Regions from separate parts of the Planomicrobium sp. MB-3u-38 genome, predicted to be linked through region 3. Evidence: riboswitches for the same ligand, from Rfam matches in the RefSeq annotation. Region 3 holds a riboswitch; each other region holds the start of a gene.
What was found. A riboswitch is a leader RNA that binds a small molecule or an ion and turns the genes downstream of it on or off. The one in region 3 is predicted to bind S-adenosylmethionine.
Positions count from the first base shown of each region.

Region 1: it holds a riboswitch for S-adenosylmethionine, as region 3 does, so the genes downstream of both, CXF70_RS01460 (methionine ABC transporter ATP-binding protein) here and mtnW (2,3-diketo-5-methylthiopentyl-1-phosphate enolase) in region 3, are expected to answer to the same signal.
Region 2: it holds a riboswitch for S-adenosylmethionine, as region 3 does, so the genes downstream of both, CXF70_RS14865 (methionine ABC transporter ATP-binding protein) here and mtnW (2,3-diketo-5-methylthiopentyl-1-phosphate enolase) in region 3, are expected to answer to the same signal.
Region 4: it holds a riboswitch for S-adenosylmethionine, as region 3 does, so the genes downstream of both, metK (methionine adenosyltransferase) here and mtnW (2,3-diketo-5-methylthiopentyl-1-phosphate enolase) in region 3, are expected to answer to the same signal.

Region 1 covers NZ_PJBO01000001.1:243,318-247,755, reverse strand. Annotated here, with positions in the region: gene CXF70_RS01475 (bifunctional transcriptional activator/DNA repair enzyme AdaA) at 1-120, opposite strand, end outside; gene CXF70_RS01470 (TVP38/TMEM64 family protein) at 356-925, shown strand; gene CXF70_RS01465 (C39 family peptidase) at 959-1,990, shown strand; SAM riboswitch class I at 2,125-2,239, shown strand; gene CXF70_RS01460 (methionine ABC transporter ATP-binding protein) at 2,379-3,410, shown strand; gene CXF70_RS01455 (methionine ABC transporter permease) at 3,400-4,050, shown strand; gene CXF70_RS01450 (MetQ/NlpA family ABC transporter substrate-binding protein) at 4,087-4,438, shown strand, end outside.
Region 2 covers NZ_PJBO01000071.1:123,809-128,246, forward strand. Annotated here, with positions in the region: gene CXF70_RS14840 (acyl-CoA dehydrogenase family protein) at 1-588, shown strand, start outside; gene CXF70_RS14845 (arsenate reductase family protein) at 686-1,039, shown strand; gene gcvH (glycine cleavage system protein GcvH) at 1,118-1,498, shown strand; gene CXF70_RS14855 (toprim domain-containing protein) at 1,678-2,016, shown strand; gene CXF70_RS14860 (thioredoxin family protein) at 2,023-2,334, shown strand; SAM riboswitch class I at 2,384-2,488, shown strand; gene CXF70_RS14865 (methionine ABC transporter ATP-binding protein) at 2,576-3,601, shown strand; gene CXF70_RS14870 (methionine ABC transporter permease) at 3,594-4,262, shown strand; gene CXF70_RS14875 (MetQ/NlpA family ABC transporter substrate-binding protein) at 4,322-4,438, shown strand, end outside.
Region 3 covers NZ_PJBO01000001.1:91,981-96,418, reverse strand. Annotated here, with positions in the region: gene mtnK (S-methyl-5-thioribose kinase) at 1-263, opposite strand, end outside; SAM riboswitch class I at 341-495, opposite strand; SAM riboswitch class I at 1,443-1,552, shown strand; gene mtnW (2,3-diketo-5-methylthiopentyl-1-phosphate enolase) at 1,630-2,844, shown strand; gene CXF70_RS00545 (2-hydroxy-3-keto-5-methylthiopentenyl-1-phosphate phosphatase) at 2,847-3,512, shown strand; gene CXF70_RS00540 (methylthioribulose 1-phosphate dehydratase) at 3,509-4,138, shown strand; gene CXF70_RS00535 (1,2-dihydroxy-3-keto-5-methylthiopentene dioxygenase) at 4,164-4,438, shown strand, end outside.
Region 4 covers NZ_PJBO01000075.1:14,766-19,203, forward strand. Annotated here, with positions in the region: gene ytkD (RNA deprotection pyrophosphohydrolase) at 1-181, shown strand, start outside; gene CXF70_RS15900 (alpha/beta hydrolase family protein) at 162-953, shown strand; gene pckA (phosphoenolpyruvate carboxykinase (ATP)) at 993-2,582, opposite strand; SAM riboswitch class I at 2,818-2,932, shown strand; gene metK (methionine adenosyltransferase) at 3,136-4,332, shown strand; gene CXF70_RS15915 (gamma carbonic anhydrase) at 4,378-4,438, opposite strand, start outside.

The DNA.
Region 1 (4,438 bases), 150 kb from region 3:
AGGTCTGCAATAGATCTTCGTTGTTTTCACCGCTGTATAGAACAGCCCATCGTATTTCCGGTCGCAGGCCATGATTTTCTCCCACATTTCTTCAAACGTAAAATTTATTTCGGCAGTCATCCTCCACACTCCCTTCCCACGAATTTTCCGCTCTTAAATCTTATCTCCATTGTAACCAATTACCGGCAATACTTCTGCTTTCATTTTATCAATCACAGCCCGAAATTTTCGTCCTCGATTTTGCGCTTATGGTCGCTCCAGCGGAATGATTCATTCGCATAAAAAAACCTCAGAAAGTATTTCTCAAAATTAAAGCCGTGCCGTTTATTCCAATGTATAATTAGGTCAATCAATCATGTTGAACTTTTCACCGGAGGAGGCGAATCCTATACTTACTCAAATTCCCATCATTGATTTTCTTCTGTTGCTACTATTGAATTTGGGGATCGGCGCGATAGGATTTTTTCCAAGCTTCCTGGTGACGGGCCTTAATATCAGTTCTTTCGGCATTGCGCTCGGTACAGTGCTTTCGCTGTCCGGAGAAATTTTTGGGGCGATTGCCGGATTTTATCTATACCGTTATGGATTCAGAAAAATGGATCCGGGATGGCTGAAGCACCGGTTCTGGACACGGATTCAAAAGTCTTCATCCAACCAGGTATTTTGGACGGTTATTCTGCTTCGCCTCATTCCATTTGTTCCTTCTGGGCTGGTGACCGCTGGCGCTTCGTTAACACCGATTTCCGCTCCGCTGTTTATGGCTGCCAGCACAATCGGAAAGATTCCAGCAGTTTTTATTGAAGTGGCCATCATGTATGGCGTGATCCACACCATTCCCGTCCGTTATCAGTGCAGCTTAGCCGCTTTGACTCTCGTGGTACTGCTGCTGATCTGGAATAAAAACAGAAGTAAAGTTCAGATGTAATATTTCAACTTACCCCATAATGGAGCTGTTACCTTGAAGACATCCCATAAACTTATAAGATTCGGAGCCTTTTTTGCGCTGTCCTTTTTCATTGTCGGATTCAGTCCATCGTCGCTTGGAACTTCATTCAAAAAAATCATGGCCGATGGCTTTGCCATTGAATCACCTGATCAGAATGTATCTTCAGAGGCTTTTTTGCTGACAAATTCCAGAAACGGACAGCCGCTTGAAAACTATCTGCTATACATCATTGATACCAGCACCAGCACATTGGTCGATGTAATAAAATCCGATGAAGCCGGTGAAATGGAAGCAGATGCATTGGTCGACGGAAATGAATACCGGATTCGAATTGTGCGCGCAGATACAGATTCAGGCGCCGTAAAATTGGCGGAAGAAAAAATGTATCTTCATCAGCCGGACGACTTGCCGACCACGATTGAAACCTATGTTGAACGTGAAGCCACTCATATAAATGTACCGATTCTGATGCAAGACCCCGAACTGCCGAATGGCTGTGAAATTACGACATTGACATCTGCTCTCAATCATTATCGCCTCAAAGTTTCCAAAACGACCATGGCTGATGATTACTTGCCAAAATCGTCTTTCACCTTCAAAAACGGCAAACGTTTCGGACCAGATCCTCATCAGGCATATGCCGGCAATCCCAGAAAGGCAAACGGAGGCTGGTATGTATTTGCAGAACCGATCGTCGAAGCAGCCAAAGGAATCATCGATTCCAAAAGCAGCCGGCTGATCGCCGAAAATGTCAGCGGCAGCACCCAGGAGGAAATCCTTTCCTATACCGATCGAAATATTCCGGTCATTGTCTGGGTCACACTGGATTTGTCGCCACCGGTCACTTCCGGCGGCTGGTACATCGAAGAAACTGGCGATTTCCACCCTTCTTTCAGTAATTTGCACAGCGTGGTGCTGGACGGCTGGGAAGACGGCAACGTCTATGTAATGGACCCCCTTAAAGGTCGTGTAAACTATCCTGAAAAAATTTTTTTTGATAGCTATGAAGCGATGGGAAGCCAGGCTGTTATTGTGAGAAGGTAGGTTGAGCTTGTGGGGATGCCGGGAAGTTATCGGGCAATCATGAATGCAGGATTTAAAAAAATATAATTAAAACTGTTGACTTTTGTTTCGAACGCCACTAAAGTAGTCATTACAAATCAAATACGTACATCACTTTCTTATCCAGAGAAACCGAGGGACAGGCCCTATGACGTTTCGGCAGCGGATTCGCTTCATGCGAAAACTGTGCTAATTCCTGCAAATGCGATCCTTGCATTTGGAAGATGAGAACGAGATGGTTTCATTCTGGAGCCCTCTTTTTTTCTTATGGATTAAGAAAAAAAGAGGGCTTTTTTTCGTTCATTTTTGGAAAGTCAGATCTGTACGCACACGATTTGCAAAATTATTTACAGCTGAAGGAGGCGTACTAATGATTCAATTTGAGGGGGTTACAAAAACCTATCAGTCAGGGAAACAGGAAATCCATGCATTGAACGGCATCGATCTCACTGTCGAAACTGGAGAGATCTTCGGAGTGATCGGCTTTAGTGGAGCCGGCAAAAGCTCCCTCATCCGCACAGTCAATCTGCTGGAGCGTCCGAGCAGCGGGCATGTCCGGATAGATGGCAAAGACATTTCCAAGCTATCGGCAAAGGAAATCCGGAAAACACGGAAAGACATCGGCATGATTTTCCAGCATTTCAATCTGCTGAATTCGAAAACGGTTTTCCACAATGTCGCGATGCCTCTTATTCTGGCAAACACGCCGAAAAACAAGATTAAAGAGCAGGTAAAAGAGCTGCTCGATTTTGTCGGCCTTTCCGATCAGGCAACGAAATATCCCGACCAGCTGTCGGGCGGCCAGAAACAACGCATCGGCATTGCACGCGCTTTGGCCACCAATCCATCGGTCCTGCTTTGTGACGAAGCCACTTCCGCGCTCGACCCGCAGACAACCCAATCGATTCTGGAATTGCTGCGCCGCATCAACCGTGAATACAACATCACCATTCTGCTGATCACCCACGAGATGGGGGTCATCCGCGAAATCTGCGACAAAGTGGCCGTTCTCGAAGCAGGTAAAGTCATTGAGCAAGGAACGGTGTTCGAAGTGTTTACGAATCCGCAGCAGCCGACTACGCAAAGGTTTGTCCGCTCAGTTATGAACGATGAACTGCCGGAATCACTGCTGAAGCAGATACAAAACCCAAGCCGTAAAAATTCCATCTACCGGATTCAATTTACAGGCACATCGGTCGGCCAGCCGCTGATGTCCCGTATCTCGCGTAAATACCAATTGGATCTGAACGTCCTGTTCGGCAACATCACCGAGTTACAGGGCGCGCCGTACGGCAACCTTATCGTTGAATTCACCGGTCCTGCCGAAGAGATCAATAAAGCGCTGGCAGATATCCGGGAAGGCAATGTCCATGTCGAGGAGGTCCTGAACTATGCTAGTTGACAACGAACAGATCCTGGAAGCCTTATGGGAAACAATCTATATGACAGGAGTGGCATTTCTGTTCTCCGTGATCATCGGTTTTATACTCGGCCTCTTGCTTGTCGTTACACGGAAAGGCCATCTACTGGAAAACGAACCGGTTTCAAAAGTGCTGAATGTCATCATCAATATTTTCCGGTCCGTCCCTTTCATCATCCTGATGGTCGCCATCATCCCGTTGACCCGCATCATCGTCGGCACTTCCATCGGCACAGCGGCAGCGATCGTCCCACTCGTTTTTTACGCCGGACCTTACATTGCTCGGCTGATTGAAAACTCGCTCCTTGAAGTTGATAAAGGAGTGATCGAAGCGGCACAAGCAATGGGCGCATCCCCATTCCAGATCGTTTTCCGTTTCCTCATCCCGGAAGCCTTAAGCTCACTTGTGCTGGCTTTGACAATCGCCATCGTCGGCTTGATCGGTGCATCCGCCATGGCCGGTGCCATTGGAGGCGGTGGCCTCGGCGACTTGGCCATCACTTATGGTTATCAGCGTTTCGACACACTCGTCATGGTCGTCACCGTAGCAATCCTGGTCGTACTTGTCCAAGGCGTCCAGTCCGGCGGCAACCTGTTATCGCGGCGCGTCCGTCGTCGTTAAGTTTTTCATTCTAATAAAACACTGGAGGAATCAACCATGAAAAAAATAACAACTCTTTTCTTATTGGCTCTATTGGCTTTGACACTTGCAGCATGCGGCAGCGAAACAGAAGGTGCTGGAGACGGCAACCGCAAAATAACACTCGGCATCAGCGGCTCGGATACGACAATCTGGGATTACATCGCCGATAAAGCGGAAAAAGAAGGCATCGACCTTGAAATCGTCACGTTCTCTGATTACGTGGCACCGAACATCGCCTTGGCTGAAGGCGAGCTCGATTTGAATGCATTCCAGACAATCTCTTATTTTGACGAATTTGTCGAAGAGCATAACATCGACATCGTGCCAATCGGCTCTACAGTCATCGCTCCAATGGGCCTCTACTCTG
Region 2 (4,438 bases), on a different contig from region 3:
ATCAACCGTATTTTCGAAGGCACGAACGAAATCAACCGTTTGCTGGTTCCGGGTACATTGCTGCGTAAAGCAATGAAAGGCGAATTGCCATTATTGCAGCACGCTCAAAAACTTCAGGAAGAGTTGTTGATGATGATGCCGGAAGAAGTCGGCACTGAAGCTTTGGCTCAGGAAAAATACCTGGTAGGCAACGCGAAGAAAATCGCGATCCTTGCAGCTGGACTTGCTGCTCAAACTTACGGTACGAAATTGGAACAGGAGCAGGAAGTTCTTGTGAACATCGCTGATATCGTCAGCAATGTATTCGCGATGGAATCTGCAGTTCTGCGTACTGAAAAAGCGATCGCTGCTTCAGGTGAAGAAAAAGCGAAGCAAAAACTTCTTTATACGCAAATCTATTGCCAGGAAGCATTCGATAAGATCGAAAAGGATGCGAAGGAAACTTTGATCGCTGCAATTGAAGGCGACAACCAGCGCATGATGCTTTCAGCGTTACGCAAATTGACTCGTTCAACTCCATACAATGTCATCGCTAAAAAACGCGAAGCTGCTGTTAAGTTGATCGATGTTGAAAAATACGTAGTTTAAAAGATCTTATGAAGGGCCGCCAACTTTTGGCGGCTCTTTTTTATTCGCCGGTATAGCAGAGCTTTGCTAGAATGGTCATAAGAAGGAGGTTTTAAATATGGTGGATTTTTATTGGTACCCGAAATGCAGCACTTGCCAGAAAGCGAAAAAGTGGTTGACCGCGAACGGGGTGGACTTCAAGGAAATACATATTGTTGATAACCCGCCTACAAAGGATGAGTTGAAAAAGATGGTGGATGCCAGCGGAATCGATTTGAAGAAGTTTTTCAATACGAGCGGCCAGCAGTACCGTGAACTTCAATTGAAGGATAGGCTCCCTGAAATGTCCGAAGATGAAAAGCTGACGCTGCTTGCTTCAAACGGCATGCTGGTCAAGCGCCCGATTGCATGGGACGGTCAAATGGCGACGCTTGGGTTCAAGGAAGAGACTTATAAAAATACCTGGTCTTAAGCAATGTGCAATCTTGTAATTGGTCAGGTAATATGTCAAACTGAAATTGAAGCTACTACATATTTTGGAGGCGTTTGGATGAGCACACCACAAGAACTTCGTTATTCAAAAGAACATGAATGGGTAAAACTTGAAGATGGTAAAGCACGCATTGGCATCACTCATTTCGCACAGGCTGAACTTGGTGACATCGTATTCGTCGAATTGCCGCAAGTCGGCGACGAACTGAAGAAAAACGAACCATTCGGCAGCGTTGAGTCTGTTAAAACGGTATCGGAACTTTACGCTCCAGTCAGCGGTAAAGTGGTTGAAGTCAACTCTGAACTTGAAGACAGCCCGGAATTCGTTAACGAATCTCCATACGAGCAAGCATGGATGGTAGTCATCGAAGCTCCTTCTGAAGATGAAGTGAACGAATTGATGGATGCTGACCAATACAAAGAAATGACAAACGAGTAAGTTCCAGTAAGCGCCTGTTTTTCGGCGCTTTTTTTTATAAGTTTTTATTATTCATCAATCCTTCTCCGTCTCTGTAATAGCAACGCCAGGCAAATCAATTGATTCGCGTGAAACGGGTATATAATATAAATAGATATCAACATGCTCTCTATTCCAATTAATCAGCGGGGTGTTGGATAATGGACAAAGTGATCGTAGTTGAAGGGATATCGGATAAGAACAGGATTGCGCCGCTCATTGCGGAGAACGTGACCATTCTTTGCACAAATGGCACAGTAAGTGCTACAAGGCTTGAAGAACTGTTGCTGCCTTTTGAAGGACAGGATATCATCGTATTGGTCGATGCAGATAAATCAGGTGAAAAGCTGAGGAAATTGGTGAAACGTGAGTTTCCGGAAGCCCGGCATTTTTATATCGACCGGAGCTATAAGGAAGTGGCCACCACGCCTCTCCGTATACTGACGGATGTTCTGATTGCAGCAAATATCCGGGTCAATAACCTATTAGCCGAAGGATGAAGATATATGAAAGAATGGAACCATAAAGAATGGAGCAAAGCCAAAAACACCAATAAGCTGGCGGCTTATTACCTTTATACGCCTATGTGCGGGACTTGCCAGCTGGCTTCGAAAATGCTCGAAGTAGTTGTCGCTGCGATGCCGGATTTGTCTATCGGCAAGGCTAACTTGAATTATGTGCAGGAAATTGCTTCTTTATATGAAGTCGAAAGCGTGCCATGCCTGTTGATCACAGAAAACGGCAAGCTGAAAGAAAAGGTGTATGCCTTCCATTCCGTACCTTATATTTATGAAAAGTTAAAAATTGTTGACGTATAAAACAAGCCGTGATAAATTAATATCCTGAACAACAAACTTAATAACGTAACTCTTATAAAGAGTGGTGGAGGGAAGTGCCCTGTGAAGCCCGGCAACCGTCATGAAAATGAAATGGTGCCAAGTCACACAAAGCGAAAGCTTTGGAAGATGAGAGAACGGTTGACGTATATATTTTTGCGTGTGCCCTTCTGCTCATTTCTGAGCGGAAGGGTTTTTTATTTTGAAGTGGGAGAGTGTAGCAATGATTGAGTTAAAGCAATTGACGAAGACATTTGATGTCGGCAAGACTGCATTGACAGCTGTAGATGACGTTAATCTGACCATTGCCGATGGGGAAATTTTCGGGATCATCGGCTACAGCGGTGCAGGCAAGAGTACGTTGATCCGCATACTGAACGGTCTGGAAAAACCGACTTCAGGTACTGTCGACATCAACGGTCAGAAAATAACCGATATTAAAGGCGCCGAATTGCGTAAGGCACGCCAAAAAGTTAGTATGATATTTCAGCATTTCAATCTACTATGGTCCCGTACAGTGCAGGAAAATATTGAATTTCCGCTGGAGATCGCCGGGGTTCCAAAAGCTAAGAGAGTGGAAAAGGTAAAGGAACTCGTTGAATTGGTAGGCTTGGCAGGCCGTGAAAATGCTTATCCTTCACAATTGTCCGGTGGACAGAAGCAGCGCGTCGGTATTGCCCGCGCATTGGCAAACGATCCTGAAGTGCTGCTGTGCGATGAAGCCACTTCAGCTCTGGATCCGGAAACAACCGACGCTATTTTGGACTTATTGGTTGATATCAATAAACGGCTCGGCTTAACTATTGTGCTGATTACTCACGAAATGCATGTAATCCGGAAAATCTGCCATCGTGTGGCAGTGATGGAAGGCGGCAAAGTAGTGGAACTCGGTGACGTACTTGAGATTTTCCAGACGCCGAAGCAGGAAATCACCAAACGCTTCGTGGCTCAAGTCACAGAGTCGGAGGATTCGAGCGAAACCATCAAGCATTTGCGTGAATTGTATCCGACAGGCGAATTGGTGAAGTTGGTGTTTGTTGGCGAACAGGCAGAGCAGCCGATCTTGACACAGCTGATCCGGAAGTTCCCTGTGGAAGTCAATATTGTCCAAGGGAAAGTATCACATACACAGCGGGGAGCATATGGAACATTGATTTTACAGTTTAAAGGCACGGACGCTGATATCCGTCAGGCCCTCGACTTTCTCAATCAGGAAAATGTACAGGCGGAGGTGATGGCAAATGATTGAGTCATTATTTCCGAATGTCGACTGGGACAAGATGTGGGAAGCGACACTTGAAACAATCTATATGACAGCAATGTCGACATTATTTACGTTCATCATCGGACTTGTACTTGGCATCATTTTATTTCTGACAGCGCCAAAGCAATTATGGGCGAATAAAATCGTTAACTGGCTCACTGGGGTATTCGTGAACGTTTTCCGCTCCATACCATTCATCATCCTGATCATTTTGCTGATTCCTTTTACAAGCTTCCTGATCGGCACGATTCGTGGACCGAACGCTGCACTTCCGGCACTGATTATAGGTGCGGCGCCGTTTTATGCGCGTCTGGTACTCATCGCTTTCCAGGAAATCGATAAAGGCGTCATTGAAGCAGCTCGTTCAATGGGAGCAACAACAGGCACCATTATCCGTAAAGTCCTGTTGCCGGAATCAAAACCTGCTTTGATCTCAGGGATTACAGTCACTTCGATTGCTTTGGTCGGTTATACAGCTATGGCTGGCGTCATCGGTGCCGGCGGACTCGGAACGCTTGCATTCCTGGATGGTTTTCAGCGCAGCCGTCCTGATGTCGTATTGATGGCAACCATTCTAATTCTGATCATCGTATTTATCATCCAGTTTATAGGTGACGCATTAACCAAAAAAGCAGACAAACGTTGATAACGGAAATTTCGTTGACATAAGAAATACAACTACAGAGAAAAGGGAGACTACACACTATGAAAAAACTACTTACAGGAACTTTATTGGCAACATTAGCTTTAGCAGGATGCGGCAGCGACAGCAATGAAGCTGGCACTGACTCAAGCAACGGCGGATCTGGAGAAGGCGAAACA
Region 3 (4,438 bases):
TTACGCAACGCCGCAGCTTCGATCGCCGCACGCTTCAAGGTCAGCGGCCAGCTCTCGCCCACCACTTTGGCATAAGGCAACGCCTGCTTGATGATGACGCCTTTGCCGCTTGCCCGGTCACTTACCCGGTATACGTAATTCAAATTGCCATCGCCGATCTCCCGGCATTCCAGACCTGCTCCTGCCGGAAAAAGTCCCGCCGCCAAACCGATGGCCTCTGCTTCTGTCAATGCGTGGTATGTGGATACTGCTGTAGTTGTCATGTTTTTTCCTCCTGAATTACAATATAAAAACGCCTCTTTCCGTTAAGAAAGAGGCGCAGAATTAAGAGGTTCCATGCCTCTTATCTTCCAGAAAGTAAATTTCTGGTGGAATTAGCACCGTGCCTTGCGGGATGTTCATCCCGGCGCATAAAGCGCCCCTTCTCACGAAGGTATTACGGTCGGTTGCTGGGCGTCATAGGGCCAATTTCCCTCTGCCTGCTCTTGATAAGAGTACTAAGTTTTATATGCGGTTTTTGTTATGAGATGAATCCTACCACGGTTCAGAATAGACTGTCAACAAGAAGTTTTGAATTATTTTTCAATTTGCAAAATGGCTGCTCGCCACGTTTTGTATGCTCTTATGAAAGAACTGCTGTTTAGACAGGCTGCTTTTGCACCTCCCCCTTTACTTCAAATAAAAACTAAGTCCCTTTTAGCGGAAGTTTTCCGCTCGGCGGAAACTTCCTGGGTTTGTGGGTTTGAAATGAGCCTTCGCTGGCGGCGAAGGCTTTTCGATTCTTTTATGGTGGTTTTGGGTTGTTTTTGGTGTGTCTTGTTGAAGTGACAGCAGATTTCGGTCGTGATTTCACCTGTTTTTTGGTGAAAATGGCCGCCGGTTGAGGGACTCGGGGTTTTCTGAGGACAAATTCAGGTGAAATTCTCGATTTTGGATAGAATTTGCCTCGCCGGGCTACTGATTTTTCATTTCCAAGCAAGCTTAATTTCCAAATTAAGGATTTACTTTCCAGAATAGCTAAAATACTTTCCAATTCACTTTAAATACTTTCCAATTTGACCAAAATACTTTCCAAAACAGCCACTTTACTTTCCAAATTCATTTCTCAATCTTTATTTCCAAATTAAGGATTTACTGTCCGGATACACTGAAATACTGTCCGCATTCTCAAAATACTGTCCGCAAAACGAAAATACTGTCCGGATCAGCCTGTTTACTGTCCGGAGCCCTTTCGCCGCCCAAACCAAATCTAAAACCCCTGATTGCCTACAGTTTGCTGTGCAAACTGCTGGGTCCGTGAGCGGTAAGCCGCTCACTCCCCACTATGCAGTTTTACCATTGGCATCTCTCTCAAAAAACTTTCTCACAATTCCCTGTTGACAGAATTCTTCGCACGTGGAATAATCAGAATTACTTTATTGCAACAACCAACCGAATATCAATTCTTATTTAGAGCAGGTGGAGGGACAAGCCCTACGAAGCCCGGCAACCGGTCCAGCGATGGACACGGTGCTAATTCTTGCAGCCAGAACGTGTGGCTGAGAAATAAGAAGTCGTTAACGCCCTTAACCTCTTCTTATTTGAAGAGGTTTTTTATTTTTCATGAAAAGAACTTAAGGAGTGTCACATATGAGCAGACTGACAGCGAGCTATCAGGTATACGGCAAAGCGGGGTCTTTTGAGAAGAAGGCGGAAGGCATCGCGCTTGGGCTCACGATCGGGTCGTGGACCGACTTGCCGCTTCTCGAGCAGGAGCAATTGAAAAAACATAAAGGCCATGTGGTGTCGGTGGAGGAATTTCCACAAAGCCCTCACCCCCTCACGCCCGATGCAATTAAAGCACATATCAAAGTTTCCTATCCAAGCGCGAATTTCTCAGCGGACCTGCCGGCAATTCTGACCACCGTTTTCGGCAAACTGTCGCTCGACGGTGAAGTGAGATTATTGGATCTCGATTTTGAAGAAGGTCTGCTCCAAGAATTTCCGGGACCGCGTTTCGGCATCGACGGCATCCGTGGATTGCTCGATGTCCATGGCCGCCCGCTCGTTATGAGCATCTTCAAAGGCGTGATTGGCCGGGACATCGATTATCTAACGGCACAGCTCAGACAGCAGGCGCTTGGGGGCGTTGATCTAGTCAAAGACGACGAAATCCTGTTCGACAATCCGCTGACGCCTTTTGAACAGCGCATCACAGCTGCAAAACAAGTTCTGCACGAAGTCTATGCCGAAACCGGCCACCGCACGCTTTACGCGGTGAACCTGTCGGGCCGCACATCACAATTACGCGACAAGGCACGAAAAGCCCGTGAACTCGGTGCTGACGCATTGCTGTTCAATGTTCATGCCTACGGACTCGATGTGCTGCAGGAACTCGCAGAAGACGATGACATCGCTCTGCCGCTCATGGCACATCCGGCGTTCAGCGGTGCGTTCACTTCTTCTCCGTTCTACGGCGTCGCGGCACCGCTCGCGCTCGGCAAATTGACGCGCTACGCCGGCGCTGACTTCTCGCTGTTTCCCTCCCCTTACGGCAGTGTTGCCATGGAGAAGGAAGCGGCACTAGAACTCGGCGAACAGTTAACGAATGAAAGCCTGTTGAAACCAACGTTTCCGGTGCCATCCGCCGGCATCCATCCGGGACTTGTGCCGTTACTCATCAACGATTTCGGCATCGACAGCATCATTAACGCAGGCGGCGGCGTCCACGGACATCCCGACGGCGCGGCGGGCGGCGGCAAAGCATTCCGCCAGGCGGTCGATGCCGTCCTGCAACAGCAAAGCCTGGAAGACGCCAGTGAACAGCAGCCAGAATTAAAAACAGCTTTGGAATTATGGGGGTAATCATGAAACAGCCAATCATCTTTTGTGATTTTGATGGCACAATCACAACCAACGATAATTTAATCGCCATCATGAAGCATTTCAATCCGCCGGGCTGGGAACCGATCAAAGACGAGATTCTCGCTCAGACCATCTCCATACGTGAAGGTGTCAAAAAGATGTTTTCTTTATTGCCATCATCCAAAAAGGATGAAGTCATCGAATACGTGCTCGAGCAGGGGGAGATCCGGGAAGGCTTTGCGGATTTCGTCAACTATACGAGACAGCACAACATCCCGCTTTATATCGTCAGCGGCGGCATCGACTTTTTCGTCTACCCGCTGCTTGAACCGTTCGGACCGTTCGCAGGCATTTATTGCAATGAAGCGGATTTCTCGGGCGATACCATCCGGATCGATTTCCCGCACGGTTGCGACGACAAGTGCGCGAGCCAAGGCTGCGGCTGCTGCAAGCCGTCGATTATCCGGAAGCTTCTCGCGGACGGCGGCACGAGCATTGTCATCGGTGATTCGATCACCGATCTGCAGGCGGCAAAATATGCCGACCTTGTCATTGCCCGCGATTTCCTCATTGAAAAATGCGAGGAACTGAACATCCCTTACGAGCCTTTCGAGAATTTCGGAGACGTTACAGAAATCATCGATGCGAAATTGGGTGTGCGGTCATGACGACAGAACAGACATTGACGAAGCTGCAGGAAAAATGGAATGAACTGGCGGACGTTAAAGACGTTCTTGCCGGGCGCGACTGGTTCATGGGCACAAGCGGCAATCTCGCCATCAAAGTGAATGATGCGCCGCTCCAGTTCCTGGTTACAGCAAGCGGCAAGGATAAGTACAAACGGACCGATGAGGATTTCCTCCTCGTCGATGCGGCAGGCGAGCCGGTCGAAGCCACCCACCTCAAGCCTTCCGCCGAAACGTTGTTGCACAGCGCCATCTACAATAAAACCGGTGCCGGCTGCAGCCTACATGTCCATACCGTTGCCAATAACGTCCTGTCCGAACATTATGGACGCGACGGCAAAATCGATTTCAAAGGACAGGAACTCATCAAAGCATTCGGCTTATGGGATGAAGATGCTGTCTTGTCCATTCCGATCATCGCCAACCACGCCCATATCCCGCGGCTGGCGGAAGATTTCGAAGAACACCTGACAGCCGACAAAGGCGCTGTACTGATCCGCCACCACGGCATCACCGTATGGGGCAAAGACGCTTTTGAAGCGAAGAAATTGCTGGAGGCCAGCGAGTTTTTATTTCAATATCAATTGGCATTACTTCAAATAAAATAAACCCAATCAGAGAGGAAGATTATTAATGGCAATCATCAAAATTCAAGGTACAGACGAAACGATCGAAGCGCAAAACGAAGTCGCAGCATTTTTGGAGCAGCAGGAAGTTGTCTATGAACACTGGGACATCAATAAATTGCCGGAACCGCTCCGTGAAAAATTCGATTTGAGCGATGACGAGAAAGAACAGATCCTGCAAGCGTTCAAAGCGGAAATCGACGATATCTCTGAGCGTCGCGGCTATAAAGCGGCTGACGTCATTTCCCTTTCAGATTCGAACCCGAAACTGGATGAACTGTT
Region 4 (4,438 bases), on a different contig from region 3:
TTCTAAGACGGTATTTACAGGAACTGTTGCAGCAGTAGATGAAATTGATCTGATGGAAACGAATGGAGCTGTTCTGGTTGATAGTTTGGACTTGGACAGCGACTTCAGCTTTCTGATGAAAGATGAAGGAATGAAACAAATTATGGAGCGGGTGAAACTGGATGGAAAATGGGATGATTAAATCTAAAAGGATATATCCTTCACCGAACCCCCATGTGAAGCTGACGGAAATCGTTTATTGGTCGGAAGGCTTGAAAGTCAAAGGACTGCTTGCCGAACCCAAAAAACCTGGAAATTACAGCGGATTGCTGTACTTGCGCGGAGGCATCCAGTCCATCGGCATGGTAAGGCCGGCAAGGGCTGCCCAATACGCGGCTCAGGGATTTGTTGTCTTTGCGCCTTATTACAGGGGCAACAGAGGGGGAGAAGGGCGTGATGAATTTGCAGGTGCCGACCGCTGGGATGCGGTCCATGCAGTGGATGTATTGAAACAGTTCTGCAATGGGCATGTGCATCTGCTGGCATTTTCAAGAGGCGGCATCATGGCGCTGTGGACAGCGGTGCTGCGGGATGATATTACATCACTTGTAACATGGGCAGGCGTTACTGATACTGTTTTAACCTACAAAGAGCGACCGGATATGCGCCGCATGATGAAACGTATTTACGGTGGGACGCCGAATACCGCATTGACGGCCTATGAAGAACGGAATCCGCTGATGCGGCTTGAAGAAGCGACAGCACCGATGCTGATCATTCACGGACTGCAAGATGAAAATGTCTTGCCGGCGCAGGCTTATCTTTTGGAAGAAGCCTTAAAGCTGAATGATCATCCCCATGAAACCTGGTATTTCCCGGAATACACGCATTTCTTTCCACCAGCTGCAAACCGGAAGACAGTTGCGGCGTTAGCGCATTGGATGAAGGAGAAAGAACAGGAATCTGCAAATTAAAAAGCACATCCGGCAGGCTGCCGGATGTGCTTTTGCTTATCAATTATTCAATGGTCCGCCTTGAGCGCTGATGTCAGCTGATACGGAACCGAATTTCTTGAAGTTATCCTGGAATTTCTGAGCAAGCTCCTGTGCTTTCGCATCGTAAGCTTCTTTGTCAGACCAAGCATCGCGAGGGTTAAGAACCTCAGTTGGCACGCCAGGGATTGCCTGTGGAATGCTGAGTCCGAAGACTGCTTCCTGTTCAGTCTGAACGTCGTTCAATTCGCCTTTGATCGCTGCGCGGACCATAGTACGTGTATAAGAAAGTTTCATGCGGTTGCCGACGCCGTATGCTCCGCCAGTCCAGCCCGTGTTTACAAGGAAAACTTCCACTTCATGTTCATCGATTTTATTGCCGAGCATTTCTGCGTAGACAGTTGCATGCAATGGCAGGAAAGGTGAACCGAAGCAAGTCGAGAACGTCGCTTCCGGAGAAGTGATGCCGCGTTCTGTGCCTGCCAGTTTTGATGTATATCCGCTAAGGAAATGATACATCGCCTGTTCTTTCGTCAGTTTGCTGATAGGAGGCAATACGCCGAATGCATCAGCAGTCAGGAAGACGATCGTTTTCGGATGTCCAGCCATTGAAGGGTGGATGCTGTTATCGATCGCATCAATCGGATAAGCTGCACGCGTGTTTTCAGTCAATGAACCATCATCGTAATCGGGAATGCGTGTTTCCGGATCAACGACAACATTTTCAAGGACAGATCCGAAACGGATTGCATCGAAAATCTGTGGTTCATTTTCACGTGAAAGGTTGATCGTTTTAGCGTAGCAGCCGCCTTCGATATTGAAAACGCCGTTATCAGACCAGCCGTGCTCGTCATCACCGATCAATTTGCGGTCCTGGTCAGCCGAAAGCGTCGTTTTCCCTGTTCCGGACAAGCCGAAGAACAAAGCAACGTCGCCTTCCTGTCCAACGTTAGCGGAGCAGTGCATCGGCAAAATGCCTTTTTCAGGAAGAATATAGTTCATGATTGAGAAAATGGATTTTTTCATTTCGCCGGCATATTCAGTTCCGCCGATCAAAATTACTTTCTTTTCCATGGAAACGATGATGAATGTTTCGGAATCAGTGCCATCGACAGCCGGATCAGCTTTGAAAGTCGGTGCATAAACGACAGTGAACTCTGCGTCATGGATTTTCATTTCATCTTCTGTCGGACGGATGAATAATTGGTGGGCAAATAGATTATGCCACGCATATTCGTTGATCGTCTGGATATGAAGGCGTGATTCCGGGTCTGCCCCTGCGAATCCTTTAAAGACGAAAAGTTCTTCTCTTTCTTTCAGGTGCTTCAGCACTTTTGCATATAGGTTCTCAAAAACCTCAGAAGAAATCGGACGGTTTACTGTACCCCAGTCAATTTTATCTTTCGAAATATCTTCTTCTACCATATACTTATCTTTAGGCGAGCGGCCAGTGTATTTACCCGTTTCGGCTTTGACTGCGCCTTCGCGCGTCAAAATTGCTTCTCCACGTGAAGTGGCTGCCTCCACCAATTGTGGAACCGACCATTGGACATTGACGTTGGGGCCGTTTAAAAGATCTTTCAAATCGCTTGCTAAGTTAACTGAGTTCATATATGTACCTTCCTTTTCGGTTATTCCCAAGGCATTGGGGAAGAGTTATATTCGAACAATAGTATAACACATTAACTCGATTAGTCTATACTAATAACCCGTAGGAATTGAAAATTAATCATTTGTGCATAATTAATACCCGAAATGGGATGTTTTCATGCATCTAATGCGAATAAAATATAAAAAACGTTGACATCATTTAACCAATTCCGTATGATGAAAAATTGAACGGATACTCTTATTCCGAGCTGGTGGAGGGGGCAGGCCCTATGAAACCCGGCAACCTGCTGCATAGATGCAGCGCTGGTGCCCAACCTGAAGCAAGGCTCACAGGCCTTGGATGATAAGAGTGAAAGGTGCTTATGATGATTTCTCCTTTCCTCATTGAATGATGAGTGAAGGGATTTTTTTATGAATCGCCCTTAATCCTCGTGTACAAAGGCCACAACGGCTTGAAGTTCAATCCAGAATGTTTGGAACGGACTTGACATGGGAAAACGAGTACCGTATCAATTTCGAGAGCAATCTCGCAGGATATAAGGAGGAACATTTTTTGACAAACCGTCGATTATTCACATCAGAATCAGTAACAGAAGGACATCCGGATAAGATCTGTGACCAAATCTCAGATGCCATCCTGGACGCGATCCTCGCAGAAGACCCTAATGCACGAGTAGCGTGCGAAACTACCGTTACTACAGGACTTGTTCTTGTAGCAGGGGAAATTACAACAAACACATACGTGGACATCCCGAAAGTGGTGCGCCAGACTGTTAAAGATATTGGTTATACACGCGCGAAATACGGCTTTGACTCTGAAACAAGTGCGGTATTGACTGCAATTGATGAGCAATCGCCGGATATCGCTGCAGGAGTGAACGTGGCTCTTGAATCCCGTGAAGGCCAAATGACGGATAAAGAATTGGATGATATCGGAGCAGGAGACCAAGGTTTGATGTTCGGTTACGCGAACAATGAAACCGAGGAATTGATGCCATTGCCGATTTCATTGGCACATAAATTGGCTCGCCGTTTAGCAGAAGTCCGCAAGGAAGAAATTCTTCCATATCTGCGTCCTGACGGCAAGACACAAGTTACGGTTGAATATGATGAAAACGATAAGCCGCTTCGCGTGGATACTATTGTTATCTCAACACAGCATCATCCTGAAGTAACGCTTGAGCAAATCCAGCGCAATATTAAAGAATATGTCATTGATGAAGTCGTTCCGGCTAATTTGCTGGATGATGAAACAAAATATTTCATCAACCCGACTGGCCGTTTTGTAATCGGTGGACCTCAAGGAGACGCGGGTCTTACTGGCCGTAAAATCATCGTTGATACTTACGGTGGTTATGCACGCCACGGCGGCGGTGCATTCTCCGGTAAGGACGCGACGAAAGTTGACCGTTCCGGTGCATATGCAGCGCGCTATGTAGCGAAAAACATTGTCGCTTCAGGATTGGCTGATAAATGTGAAGTGCAGCTTGCTTATGCAATCGGTGTTGCACATCCGGTTTCGATTTCAGTTGATACATTCGGCACAGGCAAAATCAGTGAAGACCAATTCATCGATCTTGTCCGCAATAATTTCGACTTGCGTCCGGCTGGCTTGATCAAGATGCTTGATCTTCGCCGTCCGATCTACAAGCAGACTGCAGCTTACGGCCATTTCGGCCGCACAGATGTGGATCTTCCTTGGGAGCGCACTGACAAAGCAGATGCCTTGAAAGAACAATCAGGAATTTAATGAAATCAAAAACCCGCACAAGCCTCATGGCTCGTGCGGGTTTTATTATTTCTGAAGCGATTTATAATAAACGGCTTTCTCGGCGTATTCACGAACAATGCGTTCC